Regions from separate parts of the Vreelandella titanicae genome, predicted to be linked through region 3. Evidence: predicted binding sites of a transcription regulator. Region 3 holds the regulator's gene; each other region holds the start of a gene.
The links. The regulator sigma-54, encoded in region 3, starts transcription at its own class of promoters, with help from an activator protein. The targets are predictions, from matches to a motif close to TGGCACNNNNNTTGCTNT.
Positions count from the first base shown of each region.

Region 1 (3,984 bases), 2.4 Mb from region 3:
CTCCAGCGGACGGCCTTTGAGGAACTGGATAACACCGCGTTCGATCGCCACACCAGCCAAAGCGGCGACCATAAAGCCCGCGGGAATCGATAGAATCAACGCCAGCCCAGGCTGGCCGGGCAGCAACTGCTGCATCGCCCAGGTGGTGTAGGCGCCCAGCATCATCAGCTCGCCGTGGGCCATGTTGATCACACCCATGACCCCGAAGGTGATCGCCAGGCCAATGGCCGCTAGCACCAGCACTGAGCCGAGGCTCAAGCCGAAATAGAGCGTTTCCAGACCGCGATTGATTTTGAGCTGCTGCTCAATGCCCGCCAGGGAAGCGGCAGCGGCGTTGGCGACGACGGGATCATCGCTATTGGCTGCCCGGCTCAATGCCACGCGGGAACGGGGGTGTAGGCTGCCGTCCAGCGCTTCGACCCCAGCCATTTCGCCCGCTTCGGCGCGGTAGATCGCCACGGCCTGGGTCAGCCGGTAACGCACCTGCTCGTCCTCTTCCTGTTCGATCAAGTCGTCGAGAGTGGGCACCAGCTCACCATCTACTTCACCTAACAGGCGCTCGGCCGAGGTGCGGCGGCGTTCCACATTAGGCGAGTAGAGGTCAACCACCGCAATGGCGCTGCGCAGCTGATTACGTAGGTTGTTGTTGATGCCGATACGCTCCAGATCACGGCGGGACATCTCGCCCAGCGCTTCGCCGGTCAGTACATCGGCCACCGGCCAGTCGCGGCCACGGTTCTCGAGCACCAGCACAAAGCGGCCATCTTCGGTACGCTGCAAGCGGCCATCCAGCAAGGCCTGCAGCCAGTCTCGGGCGCGTTCGTCATCGCTTTGCAAAATGGCGGTGATTGCGTCGCCTTTGTCAGCGTAAGATTCAACGTCCAGCGCCTCTAACAACTCGAGCGCGGCGTCATCGTCGGCAGTATTCGTGGAGCTCGTTTGTGCTTGGGCGGTCACTGTGATGCTTAACAACAGTAGGCACAGCAGCCCTAAGGAAAGGAAACGCCTCATGGGGTTCTTCCTTTGGTTATCTAAAGAGGGGGAGTTAGCGTGCTCCCTCGCCACTTGGGCTTCAGCCTAGGGACGAGGGATCAGTATTACTCACTACAGGAGCTTTTACTCAGCGAGCGCCGCTTCGGCTTCTTCTGCTGCGGTGCTGCCACCGCACGAGCCGTTCACGACGTTGAAGTTGCCGCACTCCATCGGCTTGCGCCAATCGGCAATCAGGTCACGGGAGCCAGGCAGGTAGTCAGACCAGGCGTCGCCCGCCACGGTAGACGGTGTCTGCCAAACGATATCGAACTGGCCGTTGTCCTGAATCTCACCGATCAACACCGGCTTGGTGATGTGGTGGTTGGGCATCATCGCCGCATAACCGCCGGAGAGGTTAGGTACGGTTACACCGATAATGGCGTCTTTCACCGTATCGACATCCGTGGTGCCCGCTTTGCGAACCGCTTCGGCCCACATATTGAAGCCAATGTAGTGTGCTTCCATCGGGTCGTTGGTCACCGCCATATCGTCGCCGGTGTATTCGATCCAGGCATCGATAAAGTCGTAGTTGTCGTCGTTATCGACGCTCATGAAGTAGTTCCAGGCAGCCAAGTGGCCTACCAGCGGCCCGGTATCAATACCGGTGAGCTCCTGCTCGCCCACGGAGAAGGCGATGACCGGAATATCCGCAGCGTCGATACCCTGGTTGGAGAGCTCGGTATAGAACGGCACGTTAGCGTCGCCGTTAACCGTCGAGATTACGGCGGTCGGTTTACCCTCTTCACCGAATCGACGTATTTCCGCCACGATGTTTTGCCAATCGGAGTGACCGAACGGCGTGTAGTTGACCATGATGTCCTCATCCGCGATGCCGTGTTCATCCTTGAGGAAGGCCTCGAGGATACGGTTGGTAGTGCGCGGGTAGACATAGTCGGTACCCACTAGCGCAAAGCGCTCGATACCGACTTCGTTGATAAGGTATTCAACCGCAGGAATCGCCTGCTGGTTAGGCGCTGCGCCGGTGTAGAAGACGTTTTCAGAAGACTCTTCGCCTTCATACTGCACCGGGTAGAACAGCAGCCCGTTGAGCTCCTCTACGACGGGCAGTACGGATTTACGCGAAACCGACGTCCAGTTGCCGAAAATCACGTCCACTTCTTCCTGGTCTAGTAGCTCCCGGGCGCGTTCGGCAAACAGCGGCCAGTTAGACGCGGGATCAACCACCACGGCTTCTAACTGACGGCCGAGCAAACCACCGGCTTCGTTCTGCTGTTCGATAAGCATTTCGACGGTGTCTTTGAGGACGGTCTCACTAATCGCCATGGTGCCGGAAAGCGAGTGCAGGATACCGACTTTGATCGGGTCATCGTCTTGGGCGATGGCTTGGGTGCTGGCCCCCATGATGGCAGCGGTGAGTAAAGCGGTCGCGAAACGGCCACTTGAAAGGAAGGGGCGAGGGTGTGTCGAGCGTTTGAGAGTGTTCATTGTTAATCTCCTTGCACCCCTTATGGCTGGGGTTTGTTATGACCGAGGCTTGATGATTGGCTTCGCACTTGGGGTTGTTGTGTTAGCTCCCCCAATACGTCCACTAGCCATTACGTTCACTAGCCAATAACTCTTGCAAGGGATGCGCCAGATTGGCACAAAGTTGCCTTATAGCTATTTAATCAGCCACTTAATAATCATCACAAAATCTCAAAACTCACTACATGCACCAAAATAAAGCGCATTAACGCTGCTGAAGCACCCTCTCAATGCACCAATAAAAGACAGTGCACCAACTAAGTACTTGAACTTTTTAAACACAAAGCATTAACGCATTAGTTACTTATTTGTTACAAAACCACTCTTTATTATTAGTTAAAAAAGTAGATAAGAAAGCGCAGATAAAAAAAGGAGCCTTGGCATCACCAAGGCTCCTTGCTATTCACCCTTTAAGTAGTGGCGTTAAACAGCCACGTCGGGTGGAATTTTCTTACGGCGTTTTTTCAGTAACGGCAGACCAAGCGACAGCAAGGCGACGACCAGTAGGCCAAGCGAGATAGGCTTGTCGATAAAGGTCATCCAGTCGCCACCGGAGATCTGCAGCGCGCGACGCAAGGACTCTTCCATAATGTTGCCCAGAATCAGCGCTAAAATCAGCGGCGCCGCGGGGAAACCAAACAGGCGCATACCCAGGCCCACCAGGCCAAAACCGAGCAGCAGCAACAGATCAAACACACTGAAGCTCATGCCGTAGACGCCGATCATGCAGAAGATCAAAATCAGCGACAGCAGTAGCGGCTTGGGCAGATCAAGAATCTTGGCGATCAGCGGTATCAACGGCAGGTTAAGCACCAGCAGGAAGATATTACCGATATACATACTGGCAACCACGCCCCAGAACACGTCCGGACGCTCTGTCAGCATCATTGGGCCGGGATTGACCCCCATGACCAGCAGGGCACCCAGCAGTACTGCGGTGGTACCCGAACCCGGTACACCCAGCGTCAACAGCGGCACAAAGGAGCCGGTACAGGCGGCGTTGTTGGCCGCTTCCGGCGCGGCCACGCCTTTGATATTGCCCTGCCCAAAGGTGTCGCCATCTTTGGCAATGCGTTTTTCCATGCTGTAACCCAGGAACGAACCAATGGTCGCGCCAGCCCCCGGCAGAACGCCGGTGAAGAAGCCCAACACCGAGCTGCGGCCAACGGGGCCAGCGATCTCTTTGACTTCGCTACGAGTCAGTTTCAGCGAGCCAATCGCATTACGCGGCGCCTCTTTGCCACCACCGCCGCGCAGCAGCATGTAGAACACCTCGGCAAGCGCAAAAATCCCCAGCGCCACCACCAGGAAGTCGATACCGTCGAGAAGCTGAACGGAGCCGAAGGTAAAACGCTCGGTACCGGTCTGCATATCGATACCCACAATCGAGATAATTACCCCCACCACGGCGGCAATCAGCCCCTTGATCAGCGATTTATCCGACAGCGAGACCACGGCGGTTAAGCC
Region 1 covers NZ_CP059082.1:1,320,714-1,324,697, reverse strand. Annotated here, with positions in the region: gene urtB (urea ABC transporter permease subunit UrtB) at 1-1,011, opposite strand, end outside; gene urtA (urea ABC transporter substrate-binding protein) at 1,117-2,478, opposite strand; gene HZS52_RS06225 (tripartite tricarboxylate transporter permease) at 2,941-3,984, opposite strand, start outside.
Region 1: urtA (urea ABC transporter substrate-binding protein) is a predicted target of sigma-54. The motif match lies at 2,611-2,628, and genes of this name have one in related genera.

Region 2 (3,984 bases), 1.8 Mb from region 3:
AGCTGTGGCGTTTGAACCCGGTGCCGTGGCTGTGGGGCGCTTGTGTGATCAGCATGGCGTATTGGGGGTTGGCTTACTGGTTTGAGGTTGACCTGCCCGGCTATCTGCTGTGGATTGCTCCACTGGGTTGGATCTATGTGTTTTTTCTTGCCCTGGTGCTGGTGCGCTACTACCCGCTACCCCCTGAGAGCGTGATGCTGGCGCGGCCTGCCTGGATGCAGCAAATGGCCCGCCCGGTCTGGTTGGTGCTAATGGTGGCGCTGATTATTGCCGCGACCTTTGCAGGTTGGCTGGCCTTCTCTTCCAAAGAGGTGTGGGTCATTCCTTTCTTCGTGCTGTTCACGCTGTGTGCCATGCGCTACTTGGCCGGGCGTCCTGCGCCTTTGTGGGTGCGCCACATTAATGCGTATTCGTTTGGCATTTACTTGGCTCACCCCATGTTCTTTGTGCTCGCTGATCTGGCTGTCGAGCCGTTGTCGTTGCCCATTGGCGTGTATGCACTGGCGCTTATGGCGGTTGGTGTGGTGGGGTCAGTGGGGCTTAATAAGCTCGCCAATACCACGACACTGGGCGCCATGCTGTTCGGCAAGCGATTAAAGGTAAGTTAGTCAGAGAGTGGCGGTGGATGGTATCTGTGGATGATATCGGTAGATAGCGGCAGAAAACGCATTATGGGCGTGGAGTGAAAGCCGTAACCGGGGCGTTAGCCAGAAAAGGGTTTTCTGGCTCTTTCGTTAGTCTAAGCAGGTTTCCGTTGTAGGTTTTTAAACGCGTAGGGCAGGCGTGTAAACGTTGCAGAAAATCGTCGATCGCGCTGTTATCGTCCAGCTCAGGGTCAAACCCACCCAAGCGCTCTAGCCAGGCTCGCCTCACGGCAATGTAGGGCGGCAAAAGTAAAGCACTGGCCAATAAGCGCCGCAGGATGCGTTCCGACAGCGATGGCCGGGTGAGGCCAATAATCAAGGCGTCAAGGGTGTAAGTGTTGAGCTGTGAATAGAGTGCACACCAAAGCTCCGCAGGCAGTGGTTTTTTCTGCAGCGCAATGATGAGCCACTCTGCTTGGCTGGTAAACGCGGCTTTATTCAAGCGAGCCCCCAGCGGCCTTGATGGTGTAATCAGCGAATGAGCATGGTAGCGCTGTTCAATAGCACTCAGGCGTGCTTGCGCTTGAGTGGCTGTCACCAAAATGGGCAGCAAGTGGTCGGCGACACCGGATTCACGTATGGATTTTAAGTGGCGTGGCAACATTTCACCCGTCACCATGGCATCAACGATAAAGCAGACCGATCCCATTTGCCGACTCCGATTGTGAGCAAATCTATCAAATTGTAATTTATTGTAGTAGCTGGTTTATTTGCGTAGCAAGTAAAAAAATTTGCGAGCTAAAAAACAGCGCTTAGTATGACTTGTGCACTTTGATGGGGCGTGCGGCATTATTTTTGTTCTATTTTGGTGCATAAGAGGTTTTTTAGACGGTTCAGAATAGCCTGTTGCGCCGTTATGCGTCATCAAGAGGCATTCGAAGCCATTTTTTAATGTTTATAAAACAGATAGTTGTTGTTTTTTTATGCCATATTGGTGCAGTGTTGGCATGTTCTCTGCATTGTATTTGCAAGCGGCTAGCGGGCCGTAGGCATAAGCCCTGCGGCGTGCTAAAACGATAGCCGGTCTGAAATGCTCGCTGAGCGATTTGTTAACCAATGTCAGGCAAACGTTGAGCGAACAAGAATGACAAACGTGCGGTTTAGCACGTATTTTGTCGAACAACACTTTTATCGGTAGCTTACTGTCGTTAGCTTTAAGCCACGCTCATACCGGAGGACACTATGTCAGCCAAGACTCTCGCGCTAATTGAAGAACACGATGTTAAATGGGTAGATCTGCGTTTCACCGACACTCGCGGTAAAGAACAGCACGTGACCGTGCCTGCGCGCGATGTAGACGAAGAATTCTTCGAGAATGGCCAAATGTTCGATGGCTCTTCTATTGAAGGTTGGAAGGGCATTAACGAATCCGACATGATTCTGCGCCCGGAAGATGGTACGGGCTACCTTGACCCCTTCACCGAAGATGCGACGCTGGTGCTGCGCTGTGACATCATCGAGCCGGCCACTATGCAAGGCTATGATCGTGACCCGCGCTCTATCGCTAAGCGCGCAGAAGCTTACCTGCAGTCTACTGGCCTGGGCGACACCGCGTTCTTCGGCCCTGAGCCTGAATTCTTTATCTTTGACGAAGTGCATTGGAAGTCTGATATCCAGGGCTCCATGTACAAAATCACTTCCGACGAAGGCGCCTGGGCAACCGACAGTGTCGTTGAAGGCGGCAACCTTGGCCACCGCCCGCGCGTTAAAGGCGGCTACTTCCCGGTTCCTCCGGTCGATAGCTTCCACGATATTCGTGGCGCAATGTGTAATACCCTGGAAGCGATTGGTCAGACCGTCGAGGTACACCACCACGAGGTTTCCAACGCAGGTCAGAACGAAATCGGCGTTAAGTTCAACACGCTGGTGAAGAAAGCTGACGAAGTTCAGGAAATGAAGTACGTGATCCACAACGTGGCCCACGCGTATGGCAAAACGGCCACCTTTATGCCGAAGCCGCTGGTCGGTGATAACGGTTCGGGTATGCACGTTCACCAGTCGTTCTGGAAAGATGGCAACAACCAGTTCGCCGGTGACGAGTACGCTGGTCTGTCTGAAATGGCGCTTTTCTACATCGGCGGCATCATCAAGCACGCCCGTGCCCTGAACGCCTTTACTAACGCTTCTACCAACTCGTACAAGCGTCTGGTGCCTGGCTTTGAAGCGCCGGTCATGCTGGCCTACAGTGCCCGCAACCGTTCGGCTTCAATCCGTATTCCTTACACCGCCAGCCCGAAAGGCAAGCGTGTGGAAGCGCGCTTCCCTGATCCGACTGCCAACCCTTACCTGGCGTTCTCTGCCATGTTGATGGCGGGTATCGACGGTATCAAAAACAAGATCCACCCTGGCGATGCCATGGACAAAAACCTGTACGACCTGCCGCCAGAAGAAGGCAAGTCAGTACCGACTGTGGCGCACAGCCTGGATCAAGCACTGGAAGCCCTCGACGCTGACCGTGCGTTCTTGACCGAAGGTGGCGTGTTCACCGACGAAATGATCGATGCCTACATTGACCTCAAGATGGAAGAAGTGGAGCGTATTCGTATGACCACTCACCCCATCGAGTTTGATATGTACTATAGCTGTTAAGTACAGCTGCGAATCAGCGTTACTCGCCCTTGGCTGTTACTATCAGCCAGGCGGTGGTAACAATGATTGCCAATAGAACCCCGCTACGGCGGGGTTTTTTATTGCTGGGAGGCTGAGAAGCGTGCCAGAGGGGCGATGAGCAGTGTGCTGGTAGCTCTCTTGGGCGTGGGGGAGTGGGTGGCACGGCGTTCGGGCAGGCGGTGTATCGGGTGACCGATCAGCACGGCAACGTTACCTTTACCGATAACCCAAGCAGCCCTTTATGCCCTGCGACCACTTTTCCATCGCTCTGCCCCAGCAAGGCGCACAGGTGGAAGAGGGGATGACCGTGGTGGAGGTGGTTATTGCGCCACCGTTGCGCGACGACAATCAGGTACGGCTGTTGGTGAATGGCGAGATTAGCCAGAAAGCGCTGCACAGCGATGTCTTCTGGTTAACGGGCCTGCCGCAAGGGGGCACGAGATCCAGGCAGAATGCTGGAGAGCAGCCAGCGTTTACAGCACCGCACGGCAGCGGTGACGATTACGGTTCCTTAAGAGCGCTTTAATAAACGCGATCAAAAAAACAGCCCTAAGTATTACCTACCAAAACCTGGGTGCACTAAAGTGGTGCATGAGCAGGAGCATTTGGCACGGCAAGTGCGCTAAAACGATTCGCGCTCTTTCGCTGCGATGCCCGCAAGCCGTGCAAATGGACATAAACGTATAGTTGGCGCGCTTTTTGCAGCTCCCTCATTGATCATCCACCTGTA
Region 2 covers NZ_CP059082.1:658,528-662,511, reverse strand. Annotated here, with positions in the region: gene HZS52_RS03165 (acyltransferase family protein) at 1-608, shown strand, start outside; gene HZS52_RS03160 (hypothetical protein) at 670-1,293, opposite strand; gene glnA (glutamate--ammonia ligase) at 1,827-3,233, shown strand; gene HZS52_RS24695 (hypothetical protein) at 3,332-3,457, opposite strand; gene HZS52_RS24690 (DUF4124 domain-containing protein) at 3,407-3,559, shown strand; gene HZS52_RS03150 (hypothetical protein) at 3,496-3,780, shown strand.
Region 2: glnA (glutamate--ammonia ligase) is a predicted target of sigma-54. The motif match lies at 1,588-1,605, and genes of this name have one in related genera.

Region 3 (3,984 bases):
ATAACCTGCTATGATCTGCCCTGAACAGGGTTTCAGGCCCTTAGGCCGCTGATTGCTCGCGAATTTTGGCGGTAATCAGCTCAAGCAGTTCGCGCTGGCTGGCTGCTTTACGCAGTTGCTGGCGCGTGTCCGCATCATTCATGATGGTCGCTACCTGACCCAGTAGTGAGAGATGCGTGTCATCTGCCTCTTCGGGTACCAACAGGACAAACACCAGATCTACCGGGTCGCCGTCGATAGCGTCAAAATCGATCGCTTCAGCCAGTTTTAAAAATCCAGCGATAGGGGCGTTGCAGTGGGGGCTACGCGCATGAGGAATAGCCACGCCGTTACCAATACCCGTACTGCCTAAGCGCTCGCGGCCGATTAAACGGCTAAACACTTCTTGGCTGTCCAGGCTGGGAATATTTTGGGCGATAAAGGTGCTGTAAAACTCCAGCACCCTTTTTTTGCTGCCCCCGGGGACGTCGAACAGAACGCGTTCCGGGGGGAGTATGGTTTCCAACGTCATTGAATTAACGCACACCGGCGCCTTGGGCGCGAGCTTGTGCTTTTTCCTTGTGTTTAACGAGTTGACGGTCGATTTTGTCCGCTAGTGCGTCGATAGCGGCGTACATATCACTGTCTAGGGCTTCCGCATGTAAGTCAGCACCTGCGGCGTGCAGCGTACAGGCGGCCTGCTGGCGCTCTTTCTCCACTGATAAGGTGACTTGCACCGTAGTTATATTGTCGTAATGGCGCTCTACACGCTCAAGCTTTTCGTTGACATAGTCACGCAAGGCGTCAGTCAGTTCTACGTGATGACCAGTGATATTTACTTGCATTGACGTGCTCCTTATCCATCGGACTGTACTTCGATTGTAACCCTTTTTGCCGCGTTGCAAAGCCCTTGTCGAGAGTTTCCCTGAAACGTTAACGCAGTTAGCGCAAACGACGCCGTTCACTGGAAGAGGGAATGCCCATGGCTTCACGGTATTTCGCCACCGTACGACGCGCCACTTGAATTCCTCCTTCGCCTAATAGCGTCACTAAGCGGCTGTCTGAAAGTGGCTTGCCGGGCGGCTCCTCTTGAATCAGTTTCTTGAGTCGTGCCCGGATGGCGGTGCTGGAGTGGCTGTCGCCATCTTGGCCGCTCACCTGGCTTGAGAAAAAGTATTTGAGTTCAAACACACCACGGGGTGTATGGATATATTTTTGCGTCGTTACCCGTGAAATAGTCGACTCGTGCATCTCCACGGCTTCGGCAATGTCGGCCAGTATCAGTGGTTTCATGGCTTCTTCGCCGTGCTCTAAAAAGCCAATCTGGCGGGTAATGATTTCGCGACCAACACGCAGCAGCGTATCGTTTCGGCTAGAAAGGCTCTTGATCAACCAGCGCGCTTCCTGGAGGTGCTCTTTGAGAAACTGGTTGTCATCGCTTTTATCCGCACGCTTAATCAAGCTGGCGTAGTCGGGCTGAATGCGCAGTCGTGGCAGGGCCTCGGGGTTGAGCTCTAAATGCCAGCCTTCATTATCGTGGCGGACGACTAGATCGGGGGTGACATAGCTGTCGTCGGTGTCGCCGTAAGCGCTGCCTGGCCGTGGGTCTAGGCTGCGAATAAGCAGGATGACATCGGCCAGCTGTTCGTCGTCGAGCCCTAGACGGCGTTTCAGCAGGCGCATATCGTCTTTGCCAAGCGCTTCGAGAAACTGCCGCACTAAACGGCGGGCGGGAACCAGCAGTGGCGTATCATCGGGGAGGGCGGCGAGCTGCAGCATCAAGCATTCACGCAAGTCACGGGCAAATATGCCGGTCGGCTCAAACTGCTGGAGCTTGAGTAGAATGGTTTCCACTTCGCGCTGGCTTAGCCCGTCAATGCTCTGGGCACGAAGCCCTTCACGGATGTCGTTGAGCGGCTGGGTCAGGTAGCCGTTGGCGTCTAGCGCGTCGATTAAACTTTCCGCGACAAGCTGCTCGCGAGCGCTAAAATCGGTCATGGCGAGTTGCCACAGCAGGTGGCCATGCAGGCTCTGACCGGCTGCCTGACGCTCAAAGTCGGGGCCTTCGCTGCTGCTGCCCCCCTGGCTTCCCATATCTTGATAGGTATCTGACCAGTCGCTATCTACCGAGAGCTCAGTAGGGATGCTCTCTGACCACTCTTCTTCCTTAGGCTCGCTGACAGCCTGCTCACTAAACTCATCTTCCTGCTCCAGCATGGGATTGGCATCAAGGGCCTGCTGAATTTCTTGACGAAGATCCAGCGTAGAGAGTTGCAGCAGCGCAATGGCCTGCTGCAACTGGGGCGTCATGGTCAGCTGTGTGCCGATACGCAGTTGGAGAGAAGCTTTCATGACCATCTGAGAACCACTCGTTAATCAGAATGCTCCACCCTAGTGCGAGTGAGTGCTTGGCGCAAGTGCAATAAGCATGCCATTGGTAGTAAAGTTGTTTTAAAGCGCTATTTAGGGGCGATTAAGGCAAAAACATTACAGGCGAAAATCGGCACCCAAATACACATCCCTTACTTTTTGGTTGGTGAGAATCGAGGCGGGTGAGCCACTGGCGATAATTTGCCCATCGCCGACGATATAGGCGATGTCGCAAATATCTAGTGTTTCACGCACGTTGTGATCGGTGATCAGCACGCCGATATGGCGCTGTTTCAGTGCACGAATGATGGTTTTAATCTCACCTACCGAGATGGGGTCAACGCCCGCAAAAGGCTCATCGAGCAGAATAAAAGCGGGCTCTGTGGCTAGCGAGCGGGCTATTTCTACACGCCTGCGCTCGCCGCCCGAAAGGCTCATGCCCAGGTTGTCGCGAATATGGGTAATATGGAAGTCTTCGAGTAGCGCTTCCAGACGCTGCTCGCGGTCGCTGCGGTTAAGCTCTTTGCGGGTCTCGAGTATCGCCATAATATTCTCGGCAACCGAGAGTTTGCGGAAAATAGACGCCTCTTGAGGTAGGTAGCCAATCCCCGCGGCTGCGCGCTCGTGCATGGGGGCGCGCGTTAAATCCACATCGTCGATACCCACCTTGCCAGCGTCGGATTTGACCAGCCCAACAATCATATAAAATGAGGTGGTTTTGCCCGCGCCGTTGGGGCCCAAAAGGCCAACGACACTGCCTTGGGAGATCTCCAGATTGATGTCTTTGACCACTCGGCGGCGTTTGTAGCTTTTAGCCAGGTGGTGGGCATAAAGGGTTTTGATCGGCGCAGTGTCAGCAGTGGCCACAGCTAAGCTCCCTATTGTTCAGGCTGAAGGGTCATGCGTATGCGCTGGGGCTCGCTGCCGTCAACGTCAGAGCGCGCTTGAATCACTTCTCGGTCAATAAAATACTCAAGGCGACCGCCGCTAAAGGTGTCCTCTTTCTGGGTCAGTTCGGCTTGGTCGATCAGCTCTACGCGACGCTCGGCGACGTGATAAATAATCCGCCGCGCCCAGCCTTCCGTGGGGCCATCTTGCCCTTCGCCTTGATGGCGCAAGTAGGCGCGCTCACCGGTGGCGGTGGCTGTCGAGAGTTCGCCCGCGTCGTTACGTTTGATCTCTACCCGCTCGCCGCGCAGTTGCATTTCGCCTTGGCGAATGTCCACATCCCCAGTGTAAACAGCTGTGCCTGCCCGCTGATCAAGATCTAAACGGTCGGCTTCCACTTCCACTGGGGTCTGGGAAGATGAGTTGGTTTGGGCTAATACTGATAAAGGTATCGCTAAACCGAACAGTGCAGTGTAGAGCAGGGCTGGGGAAATAATGGCTTTCATGGCGGTTCCTATTAGCGTTGTGTGGCTGGGGGGTGCGTGCCGCGCACATTATCCGTTAAGCGAACCTGGCTGGTGTTAAGCCAAACGTCCATACGTGAAGCGCTCATTTGCTGCGGCGGTTGCTGCATCAATACCGGTGTGTCACTCCATGCATGCTGCTCGAGGCCATCATAGTGCAGTAGCTCGGTATCTAGCTGCCAGCCTTCATCTGGTGCAAACAGTCGAGCCGAGCCTGACAGCA
Region 3 covers NZ_CP059082.1:4,177,161-4,181,144, reverse strand. Annotated here, with positions in the region: gene HZS52_RS19355 (PTS sugar transporter subunit IIA) at 41-511, opposite strand; gene hpf (ribosome hibernation-promoting factor, HPF/YfiA family) at 516-824, opposite strand; gene HZS52_RS19345 (RNA polymerase factor sigma-54) at 922-2,337, opposite strand; gene lptB (LPS export ABC transporter ATP-binding protein) at 2,467-3,216, opposite strand; gene lptA (lipopolysaccharide transport periplasmic protein LptA) at 3,228-3,743, opposite strand; gene lptC (LPS export ABC transporter periplasmic protein LptC) at 3,755-3,984, opposite strand, start outside.

Region 4 (3,984 bases), 800 kb from region 3:
GCCTGCTGAGCTTCGGGTGTGGCAAACTCTACAAAGGTGTCGAAGCAGCGCTGTTGATCCGCCATTAGCTGGTTGAGCAGGGCGCGATGAGGCTCGTCGAAGTGACCATGGGTAAAGCCAAAGGCGCCGCAGGCGCGCTCCTGGCCTGCCAGCTCTTTGCCTTGCATTAAGTGGAAAATCGCTACTAGCGTGCGGGTAATATCGGGATCGATAGAGGTATCCGCGGCCTCAAACACAATGGCCAGTAGGCCACTGGTCAACTGGTTAAACGCCTGTGTCGCTGCATCGGGCGTGATAGCAAAGGTATCAATGGCCTGGCGAAGCGCGCCAAGTTCGTCAAGCGCGTACCAGACGGCGGCAATCCGGCGCAGTAAGCGCGCGGCGGCCTGGGGGCGGGCCTCCTCACTGAGCGCTTCCAGCCGTTGGCGCATTAGTGTTTCGGCCTGCTGACTGTGTTGCCGGTAGGTGTCGCGACGGGTTTTGAAGCGCTGACCCTGGGAAACGAGGTAAATCGTCGAGGCGCCCCGTTCACGCTGGAGCATATGAATAAAGCGGCTGATGTCGCTGACAATATCGGCGGTGGTGGCAAGGTGGGTAAGGTTGTCGATATCGCAACGGATGGCGGTTAAGAGCAGTTGCTGCGCTGAAGACATAGAAATTTCCTTGGTGACTCGCCGCCTAAATGTGAACACTCCCATACCGTTATTCTCCCATACCATGCTGAAGCGTATGGGAGTGAACAGGAACGTTATGGAAGTATGAGTGTACTGGAAAGCGCTTAGCGTAACGACAGAGCGCCCGCGCCTACATCATCACCTACTGCGTCGCTATACGCTTTGGCCTCTTCTGCTTCGGTAGCATCGCTAAAGCGTACCACCAACACGCATGAAGCCAGGATCAGTACAGTGAGGCCTAAATAGAACAGACCTTGCTGATAGGTCAGGCTTTCGCTGCGGAACAGAAAGGCAGCGCCTACCGCCCCCACGTTACCGCCAGCGCCGACTATGCCCGCCACGGCACCCAGCGCCTTTTTGTTGATAAACGGAACCACGCCAAAAGTAGCGCCTTCCGCCATCTGCACAAACAGGCTGAACACCAGCATGATGCCTATCGCTAGGCTTAATACGTGCATCTGCGAAAACGCTACCAACGCAATACCTTCGCAAACCAAGGCAATAAACAGCCAGCGAACGCGTCCTTTCAAGCCCCCTTGCTTGGCGAAAAGATCCGAGAAGACGCCGCCTAAAGTACGCGCAAAAATATTCATTAAACCAAACAGACCGGCAATCAGACCCGCGGTAGCCAAGGTAAGGTCAAACTTATCAAAGAAGTAGATGGCAGCAATATTGTTGATCGTCAGTTCCACGCCAAAGCAGAGGCCATAGACAACGAACAGCGCCCAAACACGAATATCCTTGGCGGCGGCTAGAAAGCTTTGCGCGGCACCATTTTCACCTGAAGCTTCAGGCAATTCGCCGCGTGCGCGCAGGTCGCTGAAGTTGCCGTTGGGGGCATCCTGTGTGAAGAACCAGTAGCCAATGCCGGTAAAGAACATCACTACACCAGGCACCATCATCGCTAAACGCCAGCCAAAGGCTTCGTTAACGCCCAGCATCAGCATGCCCGAGAAGATTAGTGGCATCAGTATCTGCGTGGTGCCACCACCCAGGTTTCCCCAGCCTGCGCTAGTAGCGTTGGCAGTGCCGACCACATTGGGGGCGAACATCATCGAGGTGTGGTACTGGGTAATCACGAAGGAGGCACCAATGGCCCCAATGGCTAAGCGCGCCAATAAAAAGGTTTCAAAACTATCGGCCAAGCCAATGCCCATCACCGGAATAGCGCCTAATATCAGTAGCCCGGTATAGGTTTTACGCGGGCCGATGCGGTCACACAGTACGCCAATTGCAAGGCGCACAATGACCGTGATCGCTACCGAAGCGATAATCGTATTGCCGATTTGTGTTTGAGTCAGTGAAAGGTCTTCTCGAACAATCGCCATAAGAGGGGCGATGCCGAACCAGCCGAAGAAACAGATATGAAACGCGAACCATGAAAAGTGGAAAGCGCGCATCTGAGGAGTCGAGAAGTTAAGCAGCCGAATACGGTTGGCTTTGTTGCGTATGTCCATGGGATGGCCTCACGGGGCATAAAACGAGTTGGTCGCTACGCAACGCAAACAAGTTAGCGCGTTACGCAAACAATTGACGAGAACATGCCTTCACCGTTGAAGGTCAGGTTCGACGCACTCGTACCCGACTGGGCCTGGTCCACGCCTACCACCACTGGTAGGAGTTATGCAGGTAGTTTGCCAGTTGAATATTTATTGCTAAAAATCAATATCTTAATTTATTTTTGTTGTGCGTGTTAGCGATAAGTGATCAAGTCTATGCTGCATGATTGGGCATGCAACGCCGATTTTGCGGCATCTTGGTGCTAGAAGGGTGCAATTGGCGGACTGAACGTGCAGCCATTATTCATGTAAATAGACGGCATCAATATCCAGTGTGGAGTGGCTACCAATCGCTTCAAAGTGTTCGCTTAACCAACGTTCACCGGCAGCTTGTCCCTGCTCGAAAAGATGGCATAGAAAAGGCCACTCAGAATTGGATTTGCTGGAGACAGAGAGGCCCTCAAGTGCCTGCTCGCCGCTAATGCGGTGGAACAACGCCTGCTGGTAGCAGTTTTCAATGCCTTGCTCATCGAGGGCATGCTTAAGCAGTGCAATCATACGGATCTCTTTAATCAGTGCTGAGTTAAAGGTGATCTCGTTGAGGCGGTTCATAATGGCCGATGCCGAGGTGGGGACTTCGTTACGGCTGATTGGGTTGATTTGTATCAGCAGAATATCCCGTGCGCTGCACTCCTCCATGAGAGGAAACAGGGCGGGGTTACCCATGTAGCCACCATCCCAATACGCTTCGCCGTCGATCTCCACTGCTTGGAATATAAAGGGCAAGCAAGCGGAGGCCATCACCGCGTCAACGCTCATCTCTTCACGGCGGAACACCCGCTGTTTGCCCGTGCGTACGTTAGTGGCCGCGACAAACAGCTTAAGCTGTTGGCATTGCCTAACCCGCTCGAAATCAATATGTTCGGCCACGATATCGCGCAGCGGATTTATATTGAGCGGGTTGAGTTGATAGGGGGAGGCCACACGGCTTAATAGATCCATCGCAATAAAACCGGGCGAGTGATCCAGGCTCCAGTTGCCGGTCAATATATCCAAGGGAGAGCGACGGATGGGGCTGGCCATACCCGCGCGACTCACCGCTTGCCAAAAGTCGTGCAGTGCTTGCCGAGCGGTCTCTTTATCGCCTCTTGTGAGCGCATCGGCCATTACCACGCCATTCATTGCCCCGGCGCTGGTGCCGCTGATGCCCTCAATCTCAATTCGGTCATCTGCCAGTAGGCGATCAATGACACCCCAGGTATAAGCCCCGTGGGCGCCACCGCCTTGTAACGCGAGATCTAGCTTTTTGACCTGTGCCATATGCTTTTTCCCATTGCTGCTGGTGAGGAAAGTGGTTTTATTGCAACCAGCATGGCATAGGCGGCTAGATAAGACGAAAGGCTATTTAGCGTACAACGGCTATTTAAGGTGCGCCCGCAAGCGGTGAGTGATGATTGGCTGAATAGGGCGCCTCATACATGGCGTGCTCCATGAGGTTGTCCAACTGCAGGGCGAGCTGCTGGCTGGCTTCTTCCATGACTCCCAAGGCGGCCAGTTGACCATTGCGGTCGCCCAGGCGGGCAAACTTAAGTGCTTCCGCGCCACTGTCATGCATACGGCGATGGGGGGCCGCCAGCGCTCGATAGGCCTCAGTGCGGGCGTAACGTTGGTGACCTTCTCCATGTTGATGCCAGCGCCCTAAACGGCATTGGTGATGGTCTTCTAGGGGAGTGTCTGTGTTGGCAGAGAGGAGCTGCTTATAAAGCCGACACTTCCACACCGCATGATCAAGCTTCGCGGAGTGTAAAAAC
Region 4 covers NZ_CP059082.1:4,975,043-4,979,026, reverse strand. Annotated here, with positions in the region: gene HZS52_RS23025 (nitrate regulatory protein) at 1-653, opposite strand, end outside; gene HZS52_RS23020 (NarK family nitrate/nitrite MFS transporter) at 779-2,131, opposite strand; gene HZS52_RS23015 (patatin-like phospholipase family protein) at 2,474-3,493, opposite strand; gene HZS52_RS23010 (CZB domain-containing protein) at 3,597-3,984, opposite strand, start outside.
Region 4: HZS52_RS23020 (NarK family nitrate/nitrite MFS transporter) is a predicted target of sigma-54. The motif match lies at 2,297-2,314, and genes of this name have one in related genera.